Regions from separate parts of the Achromobacter sp. GW823-FHT04E03 genome, predicted to be linked through region 1. Evidence: predicted binding sites of a transcription regulator. Region 1 holds the regulator's gene; each other region holds the start of a gene.
What was found. The regulator LexA, encoded in region 1, represses DNA repair genes until DNA is damaged. The targets are predictions, from matches to a motif close to ACTGTATNNNNATACAGT.

Region 1 (3,760 bases):
GTCGGCCCTCCGGGCGTGGGCAAGACCTCGCTCGGCCAATCCATCGCCAAGGCGACGAACCGCAAGTTCGTGCGCATGGCGCTGGGCGGCGTGCGCGACGAAGCCGAGATCCGCGGCCACCGTCGTACGTACATCGGCTCCATGCCGGGCAAGATCGTCCAGAACATGTCGAAGGTCGGCGTGCGCAATCCCTTGTTCCTGCTCGATGAAATCGACAAGCTGGGCATGGATTTCCGCGGCGATCCCTCGTCGGCGCTGCTCGAGGTGCTGGACCCGGAACAGAACCACACGTTCCAGGACCACTACATCGAAGTCGACTTCGACCTGTCCGACGTCATGTTCGTGGCTACCAGCAACACGCTGAACATTCCGCCGGCGCTGCTGGACCGCATGGAAGTGATCCGCCTGTCGGGTTACACCGAGGAAGAGAAGATCCACATCGCCCGCGACCATCTGCTGCCCAAGCTGATGAAGAACAACGGCGTGAAGGATAGCGAACTCACGGTCGACGACAGCGCGCTGCGCGACATCGTGCGCTACTACACCCGCGAAGCCGGTGTGCGTGCGCTCGAACGCGAAGTGGGCAAGATCTGCCGCAAGGTCATCAAGCAGTTGCTGACCCAGAGCGACCGCGCCAAGGCCGAAGGCAAGACCGCCGAGGTCAAGCCGGTCAACGTCACGGGCGACAACCTGAGCGATTTCCTGGGCGTGCGCCGTTACGCCTTCGGCATGGCCGAAAAGGAAAACCAGATCGGTCAGGTGACGGGTCTGGCCTGGACGGAAGTTGGCGGCGACCTGCTGACGATCGAAGTCGCGGACATGCCGGGCAAGGGCGTCATCCAACGCACCGGTTCGCTGGGCGACGTGATGAAGGAGTCGGTCGAGGCGGCCCGCACCGTGGTGCGTTCCCGCGCCCGCCGTCTGGGCTTTGCCGACAGCGTCTTCGAAAAGCACGACATGCACGTGCACGTGCCGGAAGGCGCCACGCCCAAGGACGGTCCGTCCGCGGGTATCGCGATCACCACGGCCATGGTGTCGGCCTTGTCGCGCATTCCGGTGCGCGCCGATGTCGCCATGACCGGCGAGATCACGCTGCGCGGCGAAGTCCTGCCCATCGGCGGCCTGAAGGAAAAGCTGTTGGCGGCTCACCGTGGCGGTATCAAGACGGTCTTGATCCCGGAAGAAAACGTCAAGGATTTGGCGGAGATCCCGGACAACGTCAAGAACCACCTTGAGATCGTGCCGGTGCGCTGGATCGACAAGGTGCTGGAACTGGCGCTGGAGCGTCTGCCGGAGCCCCTGGCCGAGGAAGAAGCGGTCAAGGAACCCCTGGTGGCCAAGCCTGCCGAACCTGGTTCGACCGACCCGGTGCTCAAGCACTGATGGACACCGGGAGGGACGCCGCCGGTAAGCGGCGCCCCTTCTGGATAGCTTCCAACAAAAAACCCCGTCAATTTCTTGGCGGGGTTTTTTTCATGCCGCGCGCAAACGCGGGAGTAATGGGGGGGGCTAGTGCAGCGCGTGCGTGCGGATCAGGCCCACCGCGATGCCTTCCAACGCGAAATCCTGGCCGGCTTCGACCACGATGGGTTCGAAGTCGGGATTTTCGGGCAGTAGTTCGATGTGGCCGTTCTGGCGCTGCAAGCGCTTGACCGTGACGTCGTCGCCCAGGCGGGCCACCACGATCTGGCCGTTGCGGGCTTCCGAGGCTTTCTTTACGGCGAGCAGGTCGCCTTCCAGGATGCCGGCGTCACGCATGCTCATGCCGCGCACCTTGAGCAGGTAGTCGGGCGTCTGGGCGAACAGGTTGGGATCGACGCCGACCTCGCGTTCGACGTGCTCGGCAGCCAGGATGGGGCTGCCCGCGGCCACGCGGCCGACCAGCGGCAGCAGCAACTGCGCCAGGCCCGGCATGGGCAGCGAGCTTTGCGTGGGAGCAGGGGAGGTGTCTTTCAGGCGGATGCCGCGGGACGCGCCGGCCGTCAGTTCGATGGCGCCCTTGCGGGCAAGCGCCTTGAGGTGATCTTCCGCCGCGTTGGGGGAACGGAAACCCAGGGCCAGGGCAATTTCGGCACGCGTCGGCGGGAAGCCGGTGCGAGTGACGGTCTGCCTGATGAGATCCAGGATTTGTTGTTGGCGATCAGTGAGTTTGCTGGCCATGGCGATGATCCGGTGCTAGCGGACTGTACATATATACAGCGCCATTCTGGGGGACGCAGCGCAAAAAAGCAAGCCGGTCTGGACCAAAAGAAAAAGCCGGTCCGGACCAAAAGAAGAAGCTGGTCCGGACCAAAAGAAAAACGGGACCCGAAGGTCCCGTTCCTGACGGCAGGCCCGCGTGGGCCTGTGCGCTGCAAATGGCTTACAGCACGGCCGCGATGCCCTTGGCGACCTTGTCGATGTTGCCGCTGTTCAGCGCGGCCACGCAGATGCGGCCGCTGGAGACGGCATACACGCCATGCTCTTCGCGCAGGCGATCCACTTGCGCCGCGGTCAGGCCCGAGTACGAGAACATGCCGCGCTGCTGCAGCACGAAACTGAAGTCCTGCTTGCCGCCGTGTTCCTTGATCTTGTCGACCAGTTGCTTGCGCATCAGGCGGATGCGGTCGCGCATGCCGGCGAGTTCCTCTTCCCACATCGCGAAGAGTTCAGGCGTGTTCAGGACCGTCGACACCACCGTGCCGCCATGGGTGGGCGGGTTGGAGTAGTTGGTGCGGATCACGCGCTTGAGCTGGCTCAGCACGCGGGTGGCTTCGTCCTTGCTGCCGGCGACGACCGTCAGCGCGCCGACGCGCTCGCCGTACAGCGAGAACGACTTCGAGAACGAGGAGCTGATGAACATGGTCAGGTCCAGATCGGCAAACATGCGCACGACCGAAGCGTCTTCGGTCAGGCCGTCGCCGAAGCCCTGGTAGGCGATGTCCAGGAACGGGACCAGATTGTTTTCCTTCACGACGGCCGCGATCTGCTTCCACTGGTCGGCGGTGGGGTCCACGCCGGTCGGGTTGTGGCAGCAGGCATGCAGCACGACGACGGTCTTGGCCGGCGCGGCCTTCAGGTCGGCCAGCATGGCATCGAAGTTCAGACCGCGCGTGGCGGCGTCGTAGTACGAATAGGTACCGACTTCGAAACCGGCGCGCTCGAACAGGGCGCGGTGGTTTTCCCAGCTGGGGTCGCTGATCAGGACCTTGGAGGTCGGCAGCAGCTGGCGCAGGAAGTCAGCGCCGATCTTCAGCGCGCCGGTGCCGCCCAGGGCCTGAGTGGTCAGCACGCGGCCGGCGGCGGCCAGCGCGGAATCCTTGCCCAGCAGCAGGGCTTGCGCGCCGTTGTTGTAACCGGCGATGCCTTCGATCGGCAGGTAGCCGCGGGCGGCGGCGGCTTCGATGCGGGCGGCTTCGGCCTTGCGGACCGCGCCCAGCAGGGGGATGCGACCCTGATCGTCGTAGTACACGCCCACGCCCAGATTGACTTTACCGGGACGCGTATCAGCGTTGTATTGTTCGTTCAGGCCAAGAATGGGGTCGCGCGGGGCGAGTTCGACGGAATCGAAAAGGGTGCTCATGGGAGTCTGATGAGGTGGGTGGACGCAGTACAGGCTGCTGTGGATAATGAGGGGTTTACCCTGGAAGAGTCTAGCATGCCTAAGAGCGCAATAGACCCGATTACGGCGGGGGCCGCAGCGAACCTGGCGGCCGATCCCGCGGCGGCATCGGCCGTGGCGGATCCGTCCGCGCCAGGCCCTGGATTCATCGATTTCCCG
Region 2 (3,760 bases), on a different contig from region 1:
TCATGCGCGAAGCCGCGGCTGGCCAGAAAGCGGGCCTGCTTGGCATAGGCCGCGCGGTCTTCCGGCTTGGCGCTGAAGCGCTTCTTCCAGACTTCCAGCGCGCGGTCGTACTCGGTGGCGCGCAGTTGTTCGCGCAATTCGGCGACCTGGTTGTCGTCCACGCCATGTTGCCGCAATTCCTGCACGATGCGCGCCGCCCCTTGGCGCGACGCGCGGCGGTGCACCAGGCTTTGCGCAAAACGTTCGGTGGACAGCCAGCCTTCTTTTTCCAGGGCATCCAGCACGGCCTCGACTTCGCCCGAGTCCTCGGCGTAGGCGGCAAGCTTGCGCGCCAACTCTTCGCGGGCATGCTCGCGCCGCGACAGATAGCCCACGGCCCGCATCTTCAGCGATGGCCCCTTGCGGGCGGACTGGCCGTCCGCGTCCGGGCCGTCCTCGGCAGCGGCGGCGCGCCGGCCTCGGCGCACATTGCCGGCTTCCGAGCTGCGGCTCCATTGCTCCGGCGCATCGCTGGATTCCGCTTCCTGATCGCGGCGCGCATCCGAAGTGCGGCGCAAGCCCTGGGGCTTGGCCACGGTTTCGAATTCATCGTCCAGCTTGGCGCGTAGGCGCTCGGCTGAAGCGGGCGGCGATTTCCAGCTCATGCGTTTCCTGCTTAGTATGCATAACGGCAGGCCCGTCCTGGCGCCTGCCGCAACTGTTCGGGCTGCCCCGACGCGATAGGCGGTCCGTTTGCGGCGAACCTGAATTGCGCCGCGCCAGGCCCGCCACCAATCCGATTACTCTTCGGAGGTATCTTCCGCGGTGGGCACGAATTCTGCCGCGCGGCTGACGATGCCCTGGTTTTCGCGAACGCGGTTCTCGATTTCGATGGCCAGTTCCTTGTGCTCTTTCAGGTACTCGCGGACATTGTCCTTGCCCTGGCCGATGCGGTTGCCGTTGTAGCTGTACCAGGCACCGGACTTGTCGACCACGTTCGCGGCCACGCCCAGGTCGATGATTTCGCCTTCGCGCGAGATGCCGGCACCATACATGATGTCGAATTCGGCCTGCTTGAACGGCGGCGCGACCTTGTTCTTCACGACCTTGACGCGGGTTTCGTTGCCGACGACCTCGTCGCCCTTCTTGATGGAGCCGATGCGGCGGATGTCCAGGCGCACGGAGGCGTAGAACTTGAGCGCGTTGCCGCCGGTGGTGGTTTCGGGGTTGCCGAACATCACACCGATCTTCATGCGGATCTGGTTGATGAAGATGACCATGCAATTGGTCTTCTTGATGGTGGCGGTGAGCTTGCGCAGCGCCTGGCTCATCAGGCGGGCTTGCAGGCCGGGCAGGGAATCGCCCATTTCGCCTTCGATTTCGGCCTTGGGGACCAGCGCGGCCACCGAGTCGACCACGATCAGGTCGACCGAGCCGGAGCGCACCAGCGCGTCGGTGATTTCCAGCGCCTGTTCACCCGTGTCCGGCTGCGAGATCAGCAGGTCGGCCAGGTTCACGCCCAGCTTGGAGGCGTATTGCACGTCGAGCGCGTGTTCGGCGTCGACGAAGGCGCAGGTGCCGCCCAGCTTTTGCATTTCAGCGACCACCTGCAGCGTCAGCGTGGTCTTGCCCGAGGATTCCGGACCGTAGATTTCGACCACGCGGCCTCGCGGCAGGCCGCCGACGCCCAGCGCGATGTCCAGGCCCAGGGAGCCCGTGGAAACCACCTGGATGTCGTGCGACACCTCGTTGTCGCCGTAGCGCATGATCGAGCCCTTGCCGAACTGCTTTTCGATCTGCGAAAGCGCGGCGGCAAGCGCCTTGGCCTTTTCCGATGCGGCGGCCTTGGTGGTTTTGTCGTCCATGTAGAGTCCTGTCTGTAACGTATCTGGTGTCTAGGGAAGTGCCGCAGGGTTAGGCGGGTGCTTTGAGCAACGGGTCAGATTATGGCATCGGATTATACTGTACATAAAACCAGTGTGCCAGTGTTTTGCACGTATACCCTGAGTGGCAAGCATGGCGCCCTATGCCAGAATGCCAGACGAACCCGGCGTTTTGTCCCCTTTGCGCCGCGGGGCCTTTTCTCACTGTAGCCCATGCGTATCCTGATCGCCGAAGACGACAGCATCCTGGCCGACGGCCTGTCCCGTTCGTTGCGCCACAACGGCTATGCCGTGGATGCGGTGCGCGACGGACTGGCGGCCGACTCGGCGCTGGCGGCCCAGGCATTCGACCTGCTCATCCTCGACCTGGGCCTGCCGCAACTGGCCGGACTGGAAGTGCTGCGCCGCCTGCGCGCCCGCAATTCCGCCCTGCCGGTGCTCATCCTGACGGCTGCCGACAGCATCGAACAGCGCGTCAAGGGCCTGGACCTGGGCGCCGACGATTACATGGCCAAGCCTTTCGCGCTGTCCGAGCTCGAGGCCCGCGTGCGGGCCCTGACCCGGCGCGGCGCGGGCGGCGGCGCCACCATGATCAAGCATGGCCGCCTGCTGTTCGACCAGACCGGCCGCGTCGCCATGGTCGACGACCAGACCCTGGACCTGTCGGCGCGCGAAGTCAGCCTGCTCGAGATCCTCCTGACCCGCAGCGGCCGCATGGTCAGCAAGACCCAGCTGGTCGACCACCTGTGCGAATGGGGCGAAGAGGTCAGCACCAATGCCATCGAGGTCTACGTCCATCGCCTGCGCAAGAAGCTGGAGCCCAGCGGCGTGAAGATCGTGACCGTGCGCGGCCTGGGCTACTGTCTTGAGCGGGACCAGGGTGCGGCGTACCTCGCAAGCTGAAGCGGCGCCGCCGGAAGCGCTGAACCAGGAAGCACTGGATGTCATGCGGGCGGGGGCCAAGGGCCCCAGCTTCGCGCCGCCGCAGCGCTCCCTGCTGGGCGAAATCCTGGACTGGATGCTGGCGCCGCTATTCCTGCTGTGGCCGATGAGCGTGGCCATCACCTATGTGGTGGCGCAGAACATCGCCAACGTGCCCTACGACCGTGCGCTGGCCAATAATCTTCATGTGCTGACGCTGCAGGTACATGCGCAGGACGGCCGGGCCGTGCTGAAGATGACCAACACCGCGCGGGAAGTACTGCACGCCGACGAGACCGATAGCGTGTTCTGGCTGGCGCTGGGCAGCCGCGGCGAATACCTGGGCGGCGACCGCGCCCTGCCCCTGCCTTCCACCGTGGGCCAGCCCCGGCCCGGCGAAGTGCAGTACGAGGACGCGACCTTGCGCGGCTTCGGGGTCCGGCTGGCGTTCACCTGGGTGGACCTGCATCTGCCCGATACCCAGCCGGCGCTGCTGATCGCGGCCGAGACCGTCGAAAAGCGCACCCAGCTGGCCAACGACATCATCAAGGGCGTGATCATTCCGCAGTTCGTGGTGCTGCCTGTCGCCGTGCTGCTGGTGTGGTTCGGGCTGTCGCGCGGGGTGGCGCCTTTGAATGCATTGCAGCAGCGCCTGCGGGCCCGCCGGCCCGACGACCTGTCGCCCATCGACGAGCGCGCCGCCCCCACCGAGATCGCGCCCCTGGTGGCAGCGATGAACGACCTGCTGGACCGGCTTTCGTCCAACGTGCAGGCGCAGCGCCGCTTCGTCGCGGACGCCGCGCACCAGCTGAAAACCCCGCTGGCCGGCCTGCGCACCCAGGCCGAACTGGCCCTGCGCGACGCCAGCCCCGAGGAAATGCAGTCCAGCCTGCGCCAGCTCGTGACCGGTTCCGAGCGCGCCACGCGCCTGGTGAACCAGTTGCTGTTGCTGGCCCGGGCCGAAAACCCCAGCGCCA
Region 3 (3,760 bases), 510 kb from region 1:
GCACCCGCTTGGCCACGTCCACGCTGGGCGCTTGAGGCTCTTTCGGCGCGGCGCGCCCGGCCGGCAGGTCCGGCAGCTTGGGCAGGTGGTCGAACAGCGGCAGCATCGCATTGGTGATGTAGCGCGTGCGCGATCCGTAGACGTGCCGGTCGCCCATGCCGGTCTGCTGGTGCACGTAGAAGCGCTGCGGCACGATGAGCTGCAGGCGTTCCTTGGCGCGTGTCATCGCCACATACAGCAGGCGGCGCTCTTCCTCGATTTCCTCGGCCGTGCCGGTGCTCATGTCCGACGGGATGCAGCCGTCCACCACGTTCAGGACATAGACCGCCTTCCATTCCTGTCCCTTGGCGGAATGGATGGTGGACAGGATCATGTAGTCCTCGTCGCGATGCGGCGCGCCGGACTCGTCGCTGGTGGCGTCCGGCGGATCCAGCGTCAGTTCGGTCAGGAAGCGTTCGCGCGAGCCGTAGCCCGCGGCGATGCGCACCAGCTGGTCCAGGTCGGCGCGGCGCACGCGCGCATCGTCATACAGGCGTTCCAGCTGCGCGCCATACCAGCGCAGGGCCAGGTCCACGTCGGCGGGCCATTTCAGCGCGGGGTCGCACAAGGCCGCATACGTATCGGCGAAAGCGCCCCACTCTTCCTGCGCCGCCGCGCCCGGCTTGAATTCGCGCAGCGCGCGCAGCGGTTCGGCGGAGGCGGACATGGCGTCCATCAGCTTGCCCGCCGTGGCCGGGCCGATGCCGGGCAGCAACTGCGCCACGCGAAAGCCCGCCATGCGGCCGCGCGGATTCTCCGCCCAGCGCAATAGCGACAACAGGTCCTTCACGTGCGCGGCCTCCAGGAAGCGCAGCCCGCCGAACTTCACGAAGGGAATGTTGCGGCGGGTCAGTTCAAGTTCCAGCGCGGCGCTGTGGCTGGCGGTGCGGAACAGCGCCGCCTGCGACTTGAGCGTGGCCCCGCCTTCGCGCTGCGCCAGCACCTGGTCGGCCACCCAGCGCGCCTGGCCGGCTTCGTCGCTGACCGTCACCAGTTCGGGCAGCTGGGACGACTGGCGATCGGTCCACAGGTCCTTGGCGTAACGTTCCGTGGCCAGGCCGATCACGGCATTGGACGCGTTCAGGATGGGCTGGGTGGAACGGTAGTTGCGGTCCAGCGTGATGACCCTGGCCGGGTTGGGAAACTGGTTCGGAAAGTCCAGGATGTTGCGCACCGTGGCCGCGCGGAACGAATAGATGGATTGAGCATCGTCGCCCACCACCGTCAGGCCGCGGCCGTCGGGCTTCATCGCCAGCAGGATGGCGGATTGCAAGCGGTTGGTGTCCTGGTATTCGTCCACCAGTACGTGGTCGAAGCGCGCGCCCACGTCGGCCGCGATGCCGGGGTCGCCCATCATCTCGGCCCAGTACAGCAGCAGGTCGTCGTAGTCCAGCACCTGCTGGTCCTGCTTGGCCGCGACGTAGGCGCGGAACAGGTTCTTGAGTTCCTCTTCCCATTGGGCGCACCAGGGGAAGGAGGTCTTCAGCACGTCGGCCACCGGGGTCTGGCTGTTGACCACGCGCGAATAGATGGCGAGGCAGGTGCCCTTGAGCGGAAAGCGCGACTTGGTGGACGACAGGCCCAGTTCGTGGCGCACCATGCCCATCAGGTCCTCGGCATCGCCGCGGTCGTGGATGGTGAAGGCCTCGGACAGGCCGATGCGTTGCGCGCAATCGCGCAGCAGGCGCGCGCCGATGGCGTGGAAGGTGCCGGCCCAGGGCAGCGACGGCGCCTGCTGCGTGGCGCGCAGCCTCATCACCCGCTGCAGCACCGAGCCCACGCGCCGCTCCATTTCCAGCGCCGCGCGGCGCGAGAAGGTCAACAGCAGCATGCGCTGGGGATCGGCGCCGTTCAGGATCAGGTGCGCGACCCGGTGGGCCAGCGTATTGGTCTTGCCCGAGCCTGCCCCGGCGATCACCAGCAGGGGGCCGTCGTCTCCCGGCGCGCCGGCCACGCCGAATTCGGCGGCCTCGCGTTGGGCGGGGTTGAGATCGGCCAGGGGATCAGGGCGTTCGGCGGACGGGTTGGACGTATCGGTTTGGTCGGACATGGGGCGGGGCCGCAGCAAGGCAGCCGCTGAAAACGGCGAGCCCGGACATTGCCGGGCTTCGGATGAACACTGTATATTTATACAGAATTTTTTCAATAAAGTCTGATTCGCCTGTGGCCATGCGCCTCTTGACCGGCACCGCCTCCTGGACCGATCCCACCCTGCTGGCCTGCGGCCGCTTCTACCCGCCGGAGGTCCGCAGCGCCGAAGCGCGGCTGCGCTTCTATGCCTCGCGCTTTCCCATGGCCGAGGTCGATTCCAGCTATTACGCCATGCCCACGGCCGAAAACGCCTACTTGTGGGCGCAGCGCACGCCGGACGATTTCGTCTTCAACATCAAGGCCTTCCGGCTGTTCACCGGCCATCAGACGCCGCTATCCGCGCTGCCCGCGGACATCCGGCGCGAACTGCCCGATTGGCCGGAACCCGTCATTTACCACGACCGCATGCCCGCCGACCTGCGCGATGAACTCTGGCGCCGCTACCAGCTTGCGCTGGAACCCTTGCGCATGACGGGCAAGCTGGGCGCGGTGCATTTCCAGTTTCCGCCCTGGATCCGGCGCGACGCGCGCGGCCGGGCGCGGGTGGCCGACTGCGCGCGTCGCATGGAAGAACACCTGGTGTCGGTGGAATTCCGCCACCGCAGCTGGTTCGAGTCGCCCTCCGCCACCACGGACACCCTGGCCTTCGAACGCGATCTCGGCGTGGTCCATACGGTGGTCGATAGCCCCCAAGGCTTCGACAACACCGTGCCCGCGGTCTGGGAGTGCACCCATCCGGAGCTGACGCTGCTGCGCCTGCACGGACGCAATACGGCCGCCTGGAACGTGTCCGGCGCCGCGTCCTCGGGCCGCTTCCAATACGAATACTCGGAACAGGAGCTGGCCGAACTGGCCGAGCGCTTCGCGCGGCTGGCGGCGCAAAGCGCCCAGGCGCACGCGGTGTTCAACACCAACTTCGAAGACCAGGGCATGCGCAACGCCGCGGCCTTCGCGGCGGCGCTAGCGCCCGCCTGACGCCGCCAGCGCGACGGACGCGCGCGCCACTTCGTTCAGGCTGTCCAGCAGCACCTCGAATTTGCGCGCAATGTCGTGCTCCGGCACGCAGGCATAGCCCAGCAGCAGGCCCGGCCGGCGGCCCTCGTCGTTGACGTAGTAGCGCGACAGCGCGCGCGTAAGCACGCCCTTGCTGCGCGCCACATCCACCACGCGCAGATCGTCCATGTCCTCGGGCAGCGTCAGCACCAGATGCAGCCCCGCCATGCTGGCGTCGCGATGCAGCCAATCCGGCCCCAGCCTGCGTTCAATCAGATTGACCAGCATGGCGCGGCGGCGTCCGTATAGCATGCGCATGCGGCGGATGTGGGCGGCGTAGTGGCCTTCCGAGATGAACGTGGCCAGGGCCGCGTGCGTCATCAGGTGGCCCTCGCGGTAGAGCTCGGCGTGCGCTGCCTGGAACGCGGCGGTCAGGGTCTTGGGCAGCACCAGGTAGCCCACGCGCAGGCCCGGATACAAGGTCTTGCTGAAGGTTCCCATGTAGATCACGGGCGCGTCGGGTTCCAAGCCCAACAGCGAAGCGATGGGCCGGCCGGAGAAGCGGAATTCGCTGTCGTAGTCGTCTTCGATGATCCAGCTGCCGCTTTGCCGCGCCACCGCCAGCAACTGGCGCCGG
Region 4 (3,760 bases), on a different contig from region 1:
GCGCCGACTGATGCGGCCCACGAATTCGAAATCTGTTTTAGGGGAAGTGCATATGTCTGCAGTGATCCAACGCAGCCACCTGGATTGGCTGGAATCGGAAGCAATATTCATCCTGCGCGAGGTGGCCGCCGAAAGCGAGAAGCCCGTGCTGCTGTTCTCTGGCGGCAAGGACTCCGTGGTGCTGCTGCGCCTGGCCGAGAAGGCATTCCGGCCGGGACGCTTTCCGTTCCCGCTGATGCACATCGACACCGGCCACAACTTCGACGAAGTGATCGCCTTCCGCGATGCGCGCGCGGCAGAACTGGGCGAGACCCTGATCGTGCGCAGCGTCGAGGATTCGATCGCGCGCGGCAGCGTGGTGCTGCGCCGCGAGACCGATTCGCGCAATGCCGCCCAGGCCGTGACGCTGCTGGAGGCGATCGAGGAATTCGGCTTTGACGCCTGCATCGGCGGAGCGCGCCGCGACGAGGAAAAGGCCCGCGCCAAGGAACGCATCTTCTCGTTCCGCGACGAGTTCGGCCAATGGGATCCGAAGGCGCAGCGTCCGGAACTCTGGAACCTGTTCAATACCCGCGTGCATCGCGGCGAGAACATGCGCGTGTTCCCGATCTCGAACTGGACCGAGCTGGACGTCTGGCAGTACATCCAGCGCGAGCAGCTGGCGCTGCCGTCGATCTACTACAGCCACCAGCGCGAGGTCGTGCGCCGCAAGGGCCTGCTGGTGCCGGTCACGCGGCTGACCCCGCCGCAGGATGGCGAACAGGTCGAACGCCTGCAGGTGCGCTTTCGTACCGTGGGCGATATCTCCTGCACCTGCCCGGTGGCGTCCGATGCCGCCGACACCCGGGCCATCATCGCCGAAACAGCGGTGACCGACATTACCGAGCGCGGCGCCACGCGCATGGACGACCAGACTTCCGAGGCCTCGATGGAGCGCCGCAAGAAGGAAGGCTATTTCTGATCGCTTGACACGCCGGCATCAGCCGGCGACCAGGAACGCACATGAACGCACTCAACGATTCTTTTCTTTCCGGCGCCGATACGGGCGTGCTGCGCCTGATCACCGCCGGCTCGGTGGATGACGGCAAATCGACGCTGATCGGCCGCCTGCTGTATGACAGCAAAGGCGTGTTCGCCGACCAGCTGGACGCGATCTCGCGCGCCAAGCACAAGCGCGTGGCGGGCGACGGCATCGACTTTTCGCTGCTGACCGACGGCCTGGAGGCCGAACGCGAACAGGGCATCACCATAGACGTCGCCTACCGTTACTTCTCGACGCCCGCGCGCAAGTTCATCATCGCCGACGCGCCGGGCCACGAGCAGTACACGCGCAACATGGTCACGGGCGCTTCAACCGCCGACGTGGCCGTCATCCTGATCGACGCCACCCGCGCGGCCGACGGCGTGCTGCTGCCGCAGACCAAGCGGCACAGCACCATCGCGCGCCTCTTGGGCATCCGCCATATCGTGGTGGCGGTCAACAAGATGGACCTGGTGGACTGGGACCGCGCCGTCTTCGAGCGCATCCGCGATGCTTATGCGGATCTGGCAGGCAAGCTGGGCATCGAGCACTTCGACGCCTTGCCGCTGTCGGCGCTCAATGGCGACAACGTCGTCACCTTGTCGCCGCAGACGCCGTGGTACGACGGGCAGCCTTTGCTGGCCTTGCTGGAATCGCTGGACCTGGCAAGCGACGGCCGCGCCTTGCCGCTGCGCTTTCCGGTGCAATGGGTGGCACGCCATGACGGCAGTCGCAAGGATGACTTCCGCGGCTATGCCGGCCGCGTCGCCAGCGGCGTGCTGCGGCCGGGCGACGAGATCACGGTGCAACCCTCGGGCGTGACGGCTGTTGTGAGCGAAGTGCGCGCCTTCGACCGCGCGCTGGATGAGGCGGTGGCGGGCGACTCGATCACGCTGGTGCTGGATCGCGACGTGGACGTGTCGCGCGGCGACGTGATCGTGCATGCGTCGGCGCCGGCGCAGGTCGCGCGCGAATTCGAAGCCGAGCTGTGCTGGCTCGATGCGCAGGCCTTGAATCCCGCGCGCAAGTATCTGTTGAAGGCGGGTACGCGCCTGACCTCGGCGAAGATCCGCGCGGTGCTGTCGCATCGTGACATCCACGAATTGCAGGAAGTGGAGAACACCGAGGGCACGCTGCGCATGAACGACATCGGACGCGTCACGCTCACCACGCGCGAGTCGTTGGCGGTTGATCGTTATGCCGATGTGCCCGCGACGGGCGCATTCATCCTGATCGACGAGGCCACGCATCAGACTGCTGCGGCAGGCATGTTGCGCTAATCCGCAAGAGGCCGGAAAACAACGGGTTTCCAGCCCCTGCGGGACCTGTTGTTTTTCTGCTAGATCCAGTATTGGCGCGGGTTTCCGGGCGATCTCGCCTGGTGAAATCGATTTGTCCGGACGGCGCCGGCGTCTTGCGGTAAAGTGGGGCTGTCTTACGAAAAGGCTTTTGGTGCTTGTCAAAACCACTGTGTTTTTGTACAGTAGTTTTCATGGCACGCACCGATCATTCTTTTCCCGCCGGTTCTGGGTCCCCGGCTGCCGCCCCCGCCGCCTTGCGCGGTCGGGGTGCGGTTACTAATGTTCGGCATCGCTTTCAGCGCGATGACCGCGTGCAGGTCGACGACGGCTGGTCCTCCTCCGGCCTGCCCGCCGACTTCATAGATTCCGTCCCCGATAATTTCCCCGAAGCTGCCGCCGGCGAGCAAGCCGCCCGCGTCATTCCCATCCTGCCGGATGCGCGCATAGCGCCCGCCGCTCCCAAGACCACGGTCACTGCTGAAGAAGCGCGCAAGATGCTGTCGCGCAACGATTCGCCCGATATCCCCTTCGACGTGGCGGTGAATCCGTACCGGGGCTGCGAGCATGGCTGCGTCTATTGTTACGCCCGGCCCACGCATTCCTACCTGGGCCTGTCGCCCGGGCTGGACTTCGAAACCCGGCTGGTGGCCAAGGCCAACGCGGTAGAGGCCCTGCGCGCCGAACTCGCGCGGCCCGGCTACAAGCCGTCTCCCATCAACATCGGTTCCGCCACCGACGCCTACCAGCCCATCGAACGCGAATGGCGGCTGACGCGCGGCCTGCTGGAACTGATGCTGGAAACCCGCCATCCGCTCACCATCGTCACCAAGAACGCGCTGGTCGCCCGCGACCTGGACCTGCTGGCCGCGCTGGCCGAGCAGAAGCTGGTGGTGGTGTACATGAGCATCACCACGCTGGACGCCGGCATGGCCCGCACGCTGGAACCGCGCGCCGCCGCGCCGTGGCGCCGGCTGGAAGCCGTGCGCAGCCTGACCGACGCCGGCGTGCCGGTCGGCGTGCTGGTCGCGCCCATCATCCCGTTCATCAACGACGAGTCCATGGAGCACATCCTCCAGGAGTCCAAGGCGGCCGGCGCGCACTATGCCAGCTACACCGTCCTGCGCCTGCCCTGGGAGGTCAAGACCCTGTTCGAGGATTGGCTCAACGCCCATTTCCCGGACCGCGCCCAGCGCGTCCTGCATCGCATCGAAGACCTGCGCAATGGCCGCCGCAACGATCCCAACTTCGGGTCGCGCATGCGCGGAACCGGCGTCTGGGCGGATCTGCTGCGTCAGCGGTTCACCATCGCCACGCGCAAGCTGGGCCTGAACCGCCATCGCCTGGCGCTGGACTGCGACCGTTTCCTGCCTCCTGCCGCAACTGCGGCGAAGGCTGCCGATTTCCTATCCCCGGTTGGCGCGCAAGCGTCTTCAGGGGT

Region 2: recA (recombinase RecA) is a predicted target of LexA. The motif match lies at 1,941-1,958, and genes of this name have one in related genera.
Region 3: AC1RHV_RS09195 (ATP-dependent helicase) is a predicted target of LexA. The motif match lies at 2,158-2,175, and genes of this name have one in related genera.
Region 4: AC1RHV_RS20990 (PA0069 family radical SAM protein) is a predicted target of LexA. The motif match lies at 2,489-2,506, and genes of this name have one in related genera.

The regions. Positions count from the first base shown of each region.
Region 1 is NZ_JBXAIJ010000001.1:1,455,278-1,459,037, reverse strand. It holds gene lon (endopeptidase La) at 1-1,383, shown strand, start outside; gene lexA (transcriptional repressor LexA) at 1,510-2,160, opposite strand; gene AC1RHV_RS06725 (amino acid aminotransferase) at 2,363-3,562, opposite strand; gene uvrB (excinuclease ABC subunit UvrB) at 3,638-3,760, shown strand, end outside.
Region 2 is NZ_JBXAIJ010000003.1:174,967-178,726, forward strand. It holds gene recX (recombination regulator RecX) at 1-644, opposite strand, end outside; gene recA (recombinase RecA) at 780-1,844, opposite strand; gene AC1RHV_RS20415 (response regulator transcription factor) at 2,076-2,765, shown strand; gene AC1RHV_RS20420 (sensor histidine kinase) at 2,881-3,760, shown strand, end outside.
Region 3 is NZ_JBXAIJ010000001.1:1,963,343-1,967,102, forward strand. It holds gene AC1RHV_RS09195 (ATP-dependent helicase) at 1-2,089, opposite strand, end outside; gene AC1RHV_RS09200 (DUF72 domain-containing protein) at 2,209-3,105, shown strand; gene pdxR (MocR-like pyridoxine biosynthesis transcription factor PdxR) at 3,091-3,760, opposite strand, start outside.
Region 4 is NZ_JBXAIJ010000003.1:291,003-294,762, reverse strand. It holds gene AC1RHV_RS21005 (phosphoadenylyl-sulfate reductase) at 1-11, shown strand, start outside; gene cysD (sulfate adenylyltransferase subunit CysD) at 53-961, shown strand; gene AC1RHV_RS20995 (sulfate adenylyltransferase subunit 1) at 1,003-2,301, shown strand; gene AC1RHV_RS20990 (PA0069 family radical SAM protein) at 2,514-3,760, shown strand, end outside.